Regions from separate parts of the Stenotrophomonas sp. IS26 genome, predicted to be linked through region 3. Evidence: predicted binding sites of a transcription regulator. Region 3 holds the regulator's gene; each other region holds the start of a gene.

Region 1 (4,158 bases), on a different contig from region 3:
ACAACGGTGGCCTGAGTTTCATCCGCCGCAACCCGTACGAAGGCCGGCGCTCGGGCACCGCCAGCGCAGTGGAAGCGCGGGCCAACCTGCGCGAGCTGGGCTGGACCACGCAGGACTGGAGCCTGGGGGCGTGGTGGCGCGACGTCGATGCCGGCTTCTCGGTTGCGCGCCAGGACACCGGCCTGCCGATCCAGGAGTACGGCGCCGAGTTCATCGGCTACCTCACCGACGACCTCAGCCTGTACGGCCGCCACACCCGCACCGAGCAGGGCGAACTTGCCCTGGAGCAGAGCCAGCTGACCGCCGAATGGCGGCTGGGCAACGACGGCCAGCTGACCGGTGAACTGCGCCGCGTGCGCGAGGAGCAGGAACTGCAGAGCGTGGATGCACTGCTCGCTGCGATCGGCTACCGCCAGCGCTTCGGCGCGTCGTGGGAGCTGTACGGCACCGGGCAGGTCACGCTGGACGATGACGGCGGTGCCTACGAGAAGAACGACCTGCTGACCCTCGGCGCGCGGTACCTGTTCGGCGATCGCAGCAGTGTCGGTGCGGAAGTGAGTGGTGGCAGCCGCGGCCATGGTGCCAAGGTCGATGGCGAGTACCGCATGGCACCGGATCACAGCCTCTACGGCAGTTACAGCTACAGCACCGACCGCACCGGCACCGATCCGCTGTTCGATACCGGCCTGCAGAGTGGCTGGACGCTGGGCCAGCGCTGGCGGCTGAGCAACCAGGTCAACGTCTACAACGAGAGCCAGTATCTGAAGGATCGTCGCCAGGACAGCGCGGGCATCGTGCATACCTTCGGCATGGATTTCTATCCCGCGCAGGGCTGGAACCTGGGCTTCACGATCATGGACGGCGAACTGGACTCCACCGTCGGCCGTGTCGATCGCCGCGCCTACAGCGTCAGTGGCGGGCGCACCGATGCGGTGGCGCAGTGGAACAGCAAGCTGGAGTACCGCCGCGACAGTGGCGCCGAACAGCGCGAGCAGTGGGTGACCACCAACCGCCTGCTGTACAAGCTCAACGAAGACTGGCGTTTCGCGTTGCGCGCCAACTACGCCGATACCGAAGACCGCATTGACCGCCTGGCCGATGCCAAGCTGGTGGAGACCAACATGGGCTTCGCCTGGCGCCCGCACGACAACACGCGCTGGGCCGGCTTCGGCAAGTTCACCTATCTCTACGACGTGGCCTCGCTCGGCCAGGAGGGCGGCAACCTGTACGACCAGCGTTCGCAGATCCTTTCGCTCGAAGGGATCCGTCAGCTGGGCGCGCGCTGGGAAGTGGCCGGCAAGCTGGCTTCGCGCTGGGGTGACTACCGCACCGGGCGCGGTGAGGGGGCCTGGTTGGACAGCCGTGCCGACTTCGCTGCCTTGCAGCTGCGCTATCGCCTGTTCGCGCAGTGGGAAGGCCTGGCCGAGCACCGGTGGTTGAAGGTGCGCGACGGCGGCGTGCGCAAAGGTTGGCTGGTGGGCCTGGACCGCCGGGTGGGGGAGAACTTCAAGGTCGGGGTGGGCTACAACTTCACCGAATTCAGCGATGACATGACCGAGCTGAAGTACGACCAGAAGGGGTTCTTCTTGAACATGGCAGGGTATTACTAGGCGTCGGTGGGTTCGGGCCTGCCACGCATGGCGTGGCACTACCGGGGATCGCGGTGTTGGCGGTCGGCTCCGGTGGGGGCAGGGGGTAGGGCCAGCCCATGCCTGGCTGAACTGCCGGCAACCTTTCCAGGATGAATGGGCGTTTCCGGCGGGCTGTTCAGCCAGAAAACACGCGATATCCCCCGATTAATCACCCTATCCTGTTGATTTCACGGGGTTTGTTGCCTCGTTCCCGGGCTCTCGCCACTGTCATCATTTCGCGGTACGTTAGACGGGCAATCTGTACCAGCATCCCATCAACAGAACGCTGGAACTTCTTTCCCCTTTAGCAGTCCAATTCCGGGACTGCTAAGATGAGTGCTATGAGCCAGAACACCTCTACTGCCCTTGTGGCAAACAATCTCCCGATTCCCAGTGCGCTCGGTTCGCTGGACGCCTACATCGGTGCCGTGCACCAGATCCCGGTGCTGTCGGTCGATGACGAGCAGGATCTGGCCCGCCGCTTCCGCGACGAGCTGGATCTGGATGCCGCGCGCGAGCTGGTCCATTCCCACCTGCGCTTCGTGGTGCACGTCGCCCGCGGCTACAACGGCTACGGCCTGGCGCTGGGCGACCTGATCCAGGAAGGCAACATCGGCCTGATGAAGGCGGTGAAGCGCTTCGACCCGGACATGGGCGTTCGCCTGGTGTCGTTCGCGGTGCATTGGATCCGCGCGGAAATGCACGAGTTCATCCTCAAGAACTGGCGCATCGTCAAGGTCGCCACGACCAAGGCGCAGCGCAAGCTGTTCTTCAACCTGCGCAAGTCCAAGACCCGCCTGGGCTGGATGAACGCGGCCGAAGTCAGCGCGGTGGCCAAGGACCTGAACGTGTCCGAGCGCGAAGTGCTCGAGATGGAGTCGCGCCTGTCGGGTCGCGATATCGGTTTCGATCTCTCCAGCGATGACGATGACGATCATGCACCGCCGTCGCCGGCGGCCTACCTGCGAGCCAACGAAGAAGATCCTTCGATGGCGTATGAGCGGATGGACAGCGAAGACAATCAGCTGCAGCTGCTGCGCGAAGGCATGGCCGAGCTGGATGCGCGTTCGCGCGACATCATCCGCCGTCGCTGGTTGGACGCGGACAGCAAGGTGACGCTGCAGGAGCTGGCCGATGAGTACGGCGTGTCCGCCGAGCGCATCCGCCAGGTCGAGGCGAACGCCCTGAAGAAGATGAAGGCGCTGTTTACTGCGTGATGCAGTGACTGGCGTGATCACACGAGAAGGCCCGGCTTGATGCCGGGCCTTTTTGCTTTCTGGCGCTCAGGGCAGTGCTTCGATCGGTCGTGGCCCCGACCGTGCCAGGTCAGCCCTGCTCGCGCGCAATCGCCCGCCAGCCGATATCGCGGCGGTGGAACTCATGGGCCCAGTGGATCGCACCGATGCCGGCGTAGGCGTTGCGCTGTGCCTCGCCCACCGTGCCGCCCAATGCCGCCACGCACAGCACGCGGCCGCCGGCGCTGAGCACCTGGCCCTGCGCGTCCAGCGTGGTGCCGGCATGGAACACCTTGGCCGTCGCGGCGACCGCTTCCAGGCCGTGGATCACGTCGCCGGTGATCGGGGTTTCCGGATACGGCGAGGCGGCCATCACCACGCCGAGGGACGGGCGCGGATCCCACTGCGCCTCCACGGTGTCCAGGCGCTCATCGATCGCCGCTTCGACCAGATCCACCAGGTCCGACTGCAGGCGCAGCATCACCGGCTGGGTTTCCGGGTCGCCAAAGCGCACGTTGAACTCGATCACCTTCGGCGCGCCGCTGGCATCGATCATCAGGCCCGCATAGAGGAAGCCGGTGAACGGAATGCCGTCGGCGATCATGCCCTGCACGGTCGGGTTGACCACCTCGCGCATCACGCGCGCATGCACTTCGTCGGTCACCACCGGGGCCGGCGAGTACGCGCCCATGCCGCCGGTGTTCGGGCCTGTGTCGCCGTCGCCGACGCGCTTGTGGTCCTGCGAGGTCGCCATCGGCAGTGCCGTCTTACCGTCCACCATCGAGATGAAGCTGGCTTCTTCGCCGTCCAGGAATTCTTCGATCACCACGCGTGCGCCAGCATCGCCGAAGGCATTGCCGGAGAGCATGTCGCGCACCGCGTCCTCGGCCTCGGTCAGGGTCATCGCCACGATCACGCCCTTGCCGGCGGCCAGACCATCGGCCTTGACCACGATCGGTGCGCCTTTCTCACGCAGGTAGGCCAGCGCCGGGTCGATGTCGGTATGCACGGCATAGAACGCGGTCGGGATCTTGTGGCGGGCCAGGAAGTCCTTCGCGTACGCCTTGCTGCCTTCCAACTGCGCGGCGGCGGCGGTGGGCCCGAAGATGCGGTGCCCGGCGGCGCGGAAGCGATCGACCACACCGGCCACCAGCGGCACTTCCGGGCCGACCACGGTCAGGCCGATGCCTTCGGTGCCCACCAGTGCCAGCAGGCCGTCCAGATCGGTGACCTTGACGTCCGCGTTGCGGCACTTGGGCTCGGTGGCGGTGCCTGCATTGCCGGGGGCGACG
Region 2 (4,158 bases), on a different contig from region 3:
ACCTTGGTCGGGTCCAGGATGCCGAATTCCAGCATGTCGCCGAATTCGCCGGTGGCGGCGTTGTAGCCGAAGCTGCCGGTGCCTTCCTTGACCTTGTTGACGATCACGGACGGCTCTTCGCCAGCATTGGCCACGATTTCGCGCAGCGGGGCTTCCATCGCGCGCAGGGCGATCTGGATGCCGTGGTTCTGGTCTTCGTTGGCACCCTTCAGGCCGCTCAGCGCGGTGACCGCACGAACCAGCGCAACGCCGCCGCCCGGGACCACGCCTTCTTCAACGGCTGCACGGGTCGCGTGCAGGGCGTCGTCGACGCGATCCTTCTTTTCCTTCATTTCGATTTCGGTCGAGGCACCGACCTTGATCACGGCAACGCCGCCGGCCAGCTTGGCCACGCGTTCCTGCAGCTTCTCGCGGTCGTAATCCGAGGAGGTGTCTTCGATCTGGGTCTTGATCTGGGTGACACGCGCTTCGATGTTGGCCTTCTCGCCGGCGCCATCGATGATCGTGGTGTTTTCCTTGGAGACCTGCACCTTCTTGGCGCGGCCCAGGTCCTTGATCGTCGCCTTTTCCAGCGACAGACCGATTTCCTCGGAGATCACGGTGCCGCCGGTCAGCACGGCCATGTCTTCCAGCATCGCCTTGCGACGATCGCCGAAGCCCGGTGCCTTGACGGCCACGACCTTCACGATGCCACGGATGGTGTTGACCACCAGGGTCGCCAGCGCTTCGCCTTCGATGTCTTCGGCGATGATCAGCAGCGGCTTGCCGGCCTTGGCGACGCCTTCCAGCACGGGCAGCAGGTCGCGCACGTTGGAGATCTTCTTGTCGTGCAGCAGCACGTAGGGATCATCCAGGTCAGCGGTCTGCGACTGCTGGTTGTTGATGAAGTACGGGGACAGGTAGCCACGGTCGAACTGCATGCCTTCGACGACGTCCAGCTCGTTATCCAGGCCCGAGCCTTCTTCAACGGTGATGACGCCTTCCTTGGTCACGCGGCGCATCGCTTCGGCGATGATGTTGCCGATCGACTCGTCCGAGTTGGCCGAGATCGTGCCGACCTGGGCAATCGCCTTGTCGTCAGCGGTCGGCTTGGAGATGTTCTTCAGCTCGGCGACGGCGGCGATCACGGCCTTGTCGATACCGCGCTTGAGGTCCATCGGGTTCATGCCGGCAGCGACGGCCTTGGCGCCTTCGCGGATCAGGGCCTGGGCCAGCACGGTGGCGGTGGTGGTGCCGTCGCCGGCGTCATCGTTGGTGCGCGAAGCAACTTCCTTCACCATCTGCGCGCCCATGTTCTCGAACTTGTCAGCCAGTTCGATTTCCTTGGCGACGGACACGCCGTCCTTGGTGATGGTCGGCGCGCCGAAGCTCTTTTCGAGCACGACGTTGCGGCCCTTCGGGCCCAGGGTGGCCTTGACGGCATTGGCGAGAACGTTGACGCCGCGAACCATGCGGGCGCGGGCGTCTTCACCGAAACGAATATCTTTGGCAGCCATTGCGATTACCTTTTTATGTAGAGCCGGGCGATGCCCGGCTGCTTGAACGGGAGGAAGTGCGGAAGCGCCGGCACGGGGCCGGCCGCATCACTCAGCCGACGATGGCGAGGATGTCGTCTTCGCGCAGGACCTTGAACTCGACGCCTTCGGACTTGTAGCTGCTGCCGGCGTACTGGCCGTAGATGACCTTGTCACCGACCTTCAGCGACGGCGCGCGCACGCTGCCGTTGTCCAGGGGCTTGCCCGGGCCGACGGCCACGACTTCACCCTTGGTCGACTTTTCCTTGGCGGAATCCGGAATCACGATGCCGCCGGACGAGATTTCGTCGGCTTCGATCGGCTTGACTACGACGCGGTCATGAAGCGGCTTGATGCTCATGTGAGACCCTTTTAAGTTGTTGATTGGTCTAGGAAAGTCTGGCGATGTTAGCACTCGCACAGGGCGACTGCCAGCCACGCTCACGAAAAAACCCGACGGTGCGGGACAGAGCAGAGATGGTGCTGGCCCCACCCCTTTCAAGGGCAGGCGGCCGGTTTTTTTTGCCGATCCGGGCCCGCGCGTGAATGTTTGACGCAGTTCTCAATGCGAAAGGTCGAATCCGACAGACCAATCGATGTGTCATCTGGATTGCGTAGATTCGAGCGGCACTGACCAATCACAAGGAGCCGTAGATGAGGTTGCTGACGCCGCTGTCCTTGGCTTGCCTGCTGGTGCTGGCCACCAGCCCGGCCCGGGCCGATGTATTCATCAATGAACTGCATTACGACGACAGCACCCCCGCCGGAGACGTCGGCGAGGCCATCGAAGTGATCGCCACCGCCGGTGAAGACCTGTCCGGCTACCGGCTCTATCTCTACAACGGCAGCAACCCCTCGGCCGCCGCGGTCTACGCCAACAACGCGGTCCCGGCCGGCACTGCCAGTTGCGGCGGCGCCCGGCTGGCCACGGTCAGCTACCCGACCAACGGGATCCAGAACGGTCCCAACGACGGCATTGCCCTGGTCGACGCCAGCGGCAAGGTGGTCCAGTTCCTCAGCTACGAGGGCACCATCACCGCCGCCGCCGGCCCCGCCGCGGGCCTGACCAGCCAGAACATCCCGGTCAGCGAGACCAACGGCACCGCCCCGGGCACCTCCCTGCAGCTGACCGGCACCGGCAGCCAATACGCCCATTTCACCTGGGCCGAATCGGCCACGCAGACCTTCGGCGCCTGCAACCACGGCCAGACCTTCAGCGGCGGCGGCCCGACCGGCCCGAATACCGCGCCCTCGGTCACTGCCACCACCCCCGAGCAGGGCGCCAGCACCTTCCCGGCTGCCGCCGACCTGAGCGTCACCTTCAGTGAGCCGGTCACCCTCTCCAGCGGCGCCTTCGCGCTGAGCTGCGGCCAGTCCGGCACGGTCGCGCTGAGCCACCCGACCACCGGCACCCGCTTCACCCTGGCCACCAACACCGCGCTGGTGGCGGGGGAAGCCTGCCGCTTCGACATCCGCGCCACCCGCGTGAAGGATGCCCAGGGCGCCCGCCCGGCCGCCGATACACGCATCGCCTTCACCGTGGCCACCGCCACCACGCCCGATCCGGGCAACCCCGGCACGCCCGGGGAGTACTACGCCCGGGTCAACACCTCCACCCCCAGCCAGTTGCGCTGCTCGCTGCACGAGACCATCAAGGGTCACACCGCCTATCCCTACAGCGGCTCGGGCACCAGCACCTGGACCATCCTGGAAATCGCCGACGAAGATCCCAACAACAGCGGCAAGATCCTCGATGCCTACCGCAACCGCAGCTACACCAAGGTCAGCGGGCGGGCGGGCACCGGCAGCGGGCTGACCTACAACCGCGAACACACCTGGCCCAACTCGCTGGGCTTTGCCAGCACCACCGGCGACAAAGGCCTGCCGTATGCGCCCTACACCGACACCCACATGCTGTATCTGACCGATGCACAGTGGAATGCGGACCGCGGCAACAAGCCCTTTGCCACATGCGACAGCAACTGCGGTGAACGCGCGACCGAGGCCAACAACGGATTCGGCGGCGGCAGTGGTGGCTACCCGGGCACCTCCAACTGGGTGCGCACGCCGGATGGCAATGGCGGCTCGTTCGAAGTGTGGGGCCACCGCAAGGGCGATATGGCACGTGCGGTGATGTACATGGCGATCCGTTATGAAGGCGGTAAAGATGCCAAAACCGGGCAGTCCGAGCCGGACCTGGAGCTGACCGACGACCGCAGCAGGATCGTCAAGACCTCGGCCTCGCCGGCCTACATGGGCCTGCTCTCGACCCTGATCGACTGGCACCTGTCCGACCCGCCGGACGCGGCGGAACGCGCTCGCAACGAGGTGATCTTCAGTTTCCAGGGCAACCGCAATCCGTTCATCGACCACCCGGAGTGGGCCACCCCGACGCTGTTCACCTCGGCCAAGCCGGCCACCTGCCAGCTGGCCAACTGAGCCCGGCCGACCGGCGCCCCCTCGCGGCGCCGGTCGGACCATTGGCCTCTGGCGGTCCTATACTCGGCGGTCATGTCGATTGCCGATCCCGTCTTCCTGCTGTTCACCACCTGCCCCGACGTGGCCTGCGCCGCGCGGCTGGCACACGCGCTGGTGGACGAACGCCTGGCCGCGTGCGTGACGCGCCTGGACGGGGCGCATTCGA
Region 3 (4,158 bases):
GGTTGGTCACCGCCTGGCGCTTGGCCGAGGCGCCGACCAGGACTTCGCCGTCCTTGGTGTAGGCGACGATGGAGGGCGTGGTGCGATCGCCTTCCGAATTTTCGATGACGCGGGCCTTGCCGCCGTCCATGATCGCCACACACGAGTTGGTGGTGCCGAGGTCGATACCAATGATCTTGCCCATGAGGGAGACTCCTGAAAGTTCTGGGTACATCCGGCAGCTGCCGGGTTATGAATGGGATGTGTGGGACGCTGCGGACACTTTCAAGCCGTCCATCAAACACAGTGTCCGATGGCGACCCAACGCGTTCAGCGTCCGGTCGAACCGCCGGGCCTGGCCCGGCGGACCGACCCGTGGGTCAGTCGCGGGCCACCACGACCAGCGCCGGCCGCAGCAGGCGGTCGTTGAGCAGGTAGCCCTTCTGGAATACCTGCACCACGCTGCCGGGCGCCGCGCCGGGCGCGTCGACCTGGCTGATGGCCTGGTGGTGGTCTGGGTTGAAGGTCTGGCCGGTCGGGTCGAGCAGGGTCAGGCCATTGTCGGCGGCGACCTTGAGCAGCTGCTTGTAGGTCAGTTCGAGACCTTCGCGCAGCGGGCTCGGCTCGCTGCCGGCGGCATTGAGGCCGGCATCGAGGCTGTCGAACACCGGCAGCAGCTCGCCAAGCAGCTTTTCGTTGGCGAAGCGGCGCGCCTGTTCCACGTCGCGGGCAACGCGCTTGCGCTGGTTGTCCAGGTCGGCGCGTTCGCGCAGCGACTCCGAACGCAGCAGGGCCAGCTCGTTGTGCAGGCTGTCCAGCTGCTGCTGCAGGGACGGCTCAGCGCCGGGCTCGCCGGCGGGATTCTGGGATGCGATATCTGACTGATCTTGGTTCATTTCCGGATCCTTGGCGGTGACTCTCCGCCTCCACCCATCCCTATGTGGGCGCGGCTACGGGATTCAAGAGTCCAGGGCCGCTTTATGCGCGATCGCGGGACAATCCGCCGCCAGCGGGCGAGCCCAGCGCGGCCCCCAGTACCTGGGCGGTGGCTTCCACCAGCGGGATCATGCGGTCGTAGGCCATCCGCTTCGGGCCGATCACCCCCAGCACCCCCAGCACCTGGCCATCGGCCGAGTACGGGGCGGTGACCAGCGAGACGCTCTCCAGCGGCATCACCCCGGTCTCTTCGCCGATGAAGATGCGCACGCCCGGGGCCTGGATGGTGCGCTCGAGCAGCTGCAGGATCTCGCGCTTGCTGGCGAACACATCGAACAGCTCGCGCAGGCGCTCCAGATCGGACAGGTCCTGCACACCCATCAGGCGGGTCTGCCCGGCCAGCACCATGTCATCGGCCGGCGGCACCATCGCCTGCTCGGCCAGCTCGATGCTGTGCGCCAGCAGTTGCTCCATTTCCGACTGCGCATCGCGCAGCTCCAGCAGCAGCCGGGCCCGGATCTCGGCCAGCGGCCGCCCGGCGCAGTTGGCATTGAGGTAGTTGGCGACCTGCTCCAGCTCCCCGGGATTGAAGCCGCGGCGCGGTTCGATCACCCGGTTCTGCACCTCGTTGTCGGCGAACACCAGGATCGCCAGCACCCGGCGCGCGTCTAGCGCCACGAAATCGATATGCCGGAACGCGAACTGCTCCCGGCGCGGGGCACTGACCACCCCGACGAAATGGCTCATCGCCGAGAGCAGCTCCGAGGCACTGCCGAGCAGGGCCTGGGTGCCGGTGCCGGTGGCCAGCTCGGTGCGCAGGCGGCTGAGCTCGCCCTCGCCCGGCGGCTGCATCTTGACCAGGCTGTCCACGAACACCCGGTAGCCGTGCGCGGTCGGCACCCGGCCGGCCGAGGTGTGCGGCGAGCTGAGCAGGCCGAGGTCTTCCAGGTCGCCCAGGATGTTGCGGATCGTGGCCGGGCTGACATCCAGGCCGGCATGCCGGGCAAGGGTCTGCGAGCCGACCGGCTCCCCATCCTGGATGTGGCGCGCGATCAGCGTCCGCAGCAGATGGCGGGCGCGCGGGGCGAGATGGGACGCGGAAGGATGCATGGAATCAGCCTGTGAGACGCCCACTTAGATAATGGCTGCACGGGGCGTTGGCAAGTCATTGGAGACGCCCCCGGCCCATGCTAGCGTGCGCGGCTTGGAGACACCCCTCGTGTACAACGTAGACCATGCTTAGACATCTATCGATCAAGGATTTCGCGGTCGTCCGCGCCACCGAGCTGGAATTCGGCGCCGGCATGACCGTGGTCTCAGGTGAAACCGGCGCGGGCAAGTCGCTGATGGTGGACGCGCTGGGCTTTTTGTCCGGGCTGCGCGCCGACAGCGGCGTGGTCCGCCACGGTGCCGCGCGCGCCGAGCTCTCGGCCGAATTCGCGCCGCTGGCCGACGCGCCGGCCCGCCAGTGGCTGCGCGACAACGAGCTGGACGACGAAGAACAGTGCCAGTTGCGACGGGTGATCCGCGCCGACGGTGGCTCGCGCGCCTTCATCAACGGCCGCCCGGTGACGCTGACCCAGCTCACCGAGCTGGCCGGCATGCTGGTGGAGATCCACGGCCAGCACGAACAGCAGGCGCTGCTCTCGCGCCCCTCGCAGCTCTCGCTGCTGGATGCCTTCGCCCGCAACGACGCCGAGCGCGCCCAGGTCCGCCAGACCGCGGCACGCTGGCAGACGCTGGTCGATGAAGCCGAGGCGCTCTCGCGCCAGGGCGACGTGAGCGACCGGATCGGCTACCTGGAGCACCAGCTCAGCGAGCTCAAGCGTGAGGATCTGGACCCGGCCTCGATCGCCACCCTGGGCAGCAGCCACCGCCGCCAGGCCCATGCCAGCGCGCTGATCGGCGCCTGCGACGTGGCCGTCAGCCGCCTCAATGGGGATGACGAGGTCTCGGTCCTGCAGCTGCTGCAGCAGACCCGCCATGACCTGGCCCGCGTGGCCGAACACGACAGCCGACTCGGCGAGGTCGATGCCCTGCTCGACAGCGCCGCCATCCAGCTGGACGAAGCGCTGTCCCTGCTCGATCGCGTGCATGACGACCTGGATGCCGACCCGGAGCAGTTCGAGGATATCGAGCGCCGTCTCGGCCGCCTGCACGACCTCGCCCGCAAGCACCGCGTACCGATGGAAGCGCTCGGCGAGCACCGCGACGCAATGGAGGCTGAAGTCGAGCAGCTGCGCGGTGCCGACGAGCGCCTGCAGGCCCTGGCCGGCGAGATCGACCGTGCCGCCGGCCAGTGGAAGACCGTGGCCGAGGTGCTCAGCGCCAGCCGCCGGAAAGCCGCCAAGGCCCTGTCGGACACCACCACCACCCTGATCGGCGAGCTGGGCATGGGCGGCGGTCAGTTCCTGATCGATATCGAGCCGCAGACCGTGGCCAAGCCGGACCCGAACGGCGCCGAGCGGGTCGAGTTCCTGGTCGCCGCCAACGCCGGCCAGCCACCGCGCGCCCTGCGCAAGGTCGCCTCGGGTGGTGAGCTTTCCCGTATCTCGCTGGCGATCGAAGTCGCCGCGCTGGGCCTGGACGCGGTGCCGACCATGGTCTTCGACGAGGTCGATTCGGGCATCGGCGGCGCCGTGGCCGACATCGTCGGGCAGAAGCTGCGCGCCTTGGGCGAGAAGCGTCAGGTGCTGTGCGTCACCCATCTGCCCCAGGTCGCCTCCAAGGGCCACGCCCACTACCGGGTCAGCAAGGCGCCGGTGGACGGCATGACCCAGAGCGCGGTCGAAAAGCTCGATACCAAGGCCCGCGAAGAAGAGCTGGCCCGGATGCTGGGCGGCGTGGAAGTCAGCAAGGAAGCCCGGGCGGCGGCGCGCAAGCTGCTGCAGGCCTGAGGCCCCCGTGATCGGCTAGTGCCGGCCGCTGGCCGGCGCCCCGCCGGAACCGGCGCCTCCCCCTGAAAACGAAAACCCCGGGCATGCCCGGGGTTTTTTGATCGCATCCGGGCGGCCTGCAGGCCGTTACCGACGCTTCTTGCGGACGTAGAGCACCAGCGAGTGCTCTTCCAGCTCGTAGCCATGGTCGGCCGCGATCTTGCGCTGCAGCTCCTCGATCTCATGGCTTTCGAACTCGATGATCTTGCCACTGTCGACATCGACCATGTGGTCGTGGTGGCCACCGCGGTCCAGCTCGTAGACGGCCTGGCCACCTTCGAAATTGTGCTTCAGCACCAGGCCGGCG

Evidence for each region. Region 3 encodes HrcA, which represses chaperone genes, less so after heat shock. Its sites were predicted from a motif close to TTNGCACTCNNNNNNNNNGAGTGCNAA; they were not measured.
Region 1: rpoH (RNA polymerase sigma factor RpoH) is a predicted target of HrcA. The motif match lies at 1,936-1,962, and genes of this name have one in related genera.
Region 2: ACW6W5_RS01620 (co-chaperone GroES) is a predicted target of HrcA. The motif match lies at 1,923-1,949, and genes of this name have one in related genera.

The regions. Positions count from the first base shown of each region.
Region 1 is NZ_JBSZJV010000001.1:349,060-353,217, forward strand. It holds gene ACW6W5_RS01440 (TonB-dependent receptor) at 1-1,610, shown strand, start outside; gene rpoH (RNA polymerase sigma factor RpoH) at 1,973-2,848, shown strand; gene purD (phosphoribosylamine--glycine ligase) at 2,958-4,158, opposite strand, start outside.
Region 2 is NZ_JBSZJV010000001.1:393,048-397,205, reverse strand. It holds gene groL (chaperonin GroEL) at 1-1,496, opposite strand, end outside; gene ACW6W5_RS01620 (co-chaperone GroES) at 1,588-1,875, opposite strand; gene ACW6W5_RS01615 (endonuclease) at 2,169-3,953, shown strand; gene cutA (divalent-cation tolerance protein CutA) at 4,026-4,158, shown strand, end outside.
Region 3 is NZ_JBSZJV010000032.1:2,036-6,193, forward strand. It holds gene dnaK (molecular chaperone DnaK) at 1-184, opposite strand, end outside; gene grpE (nucleotide exchange factor GrpE) at 360-875, opposite strand; gene hrcA (heat-inducible transcriptional repressor HrcA) at 958-2,025, opposite strand; gene recN (DNA repair protein RecN) at 2,151-3,812, shown strand; gene fur (ferric iron uptake transcriptional regulator) at 3,939-4,158, opposite strand, start outside.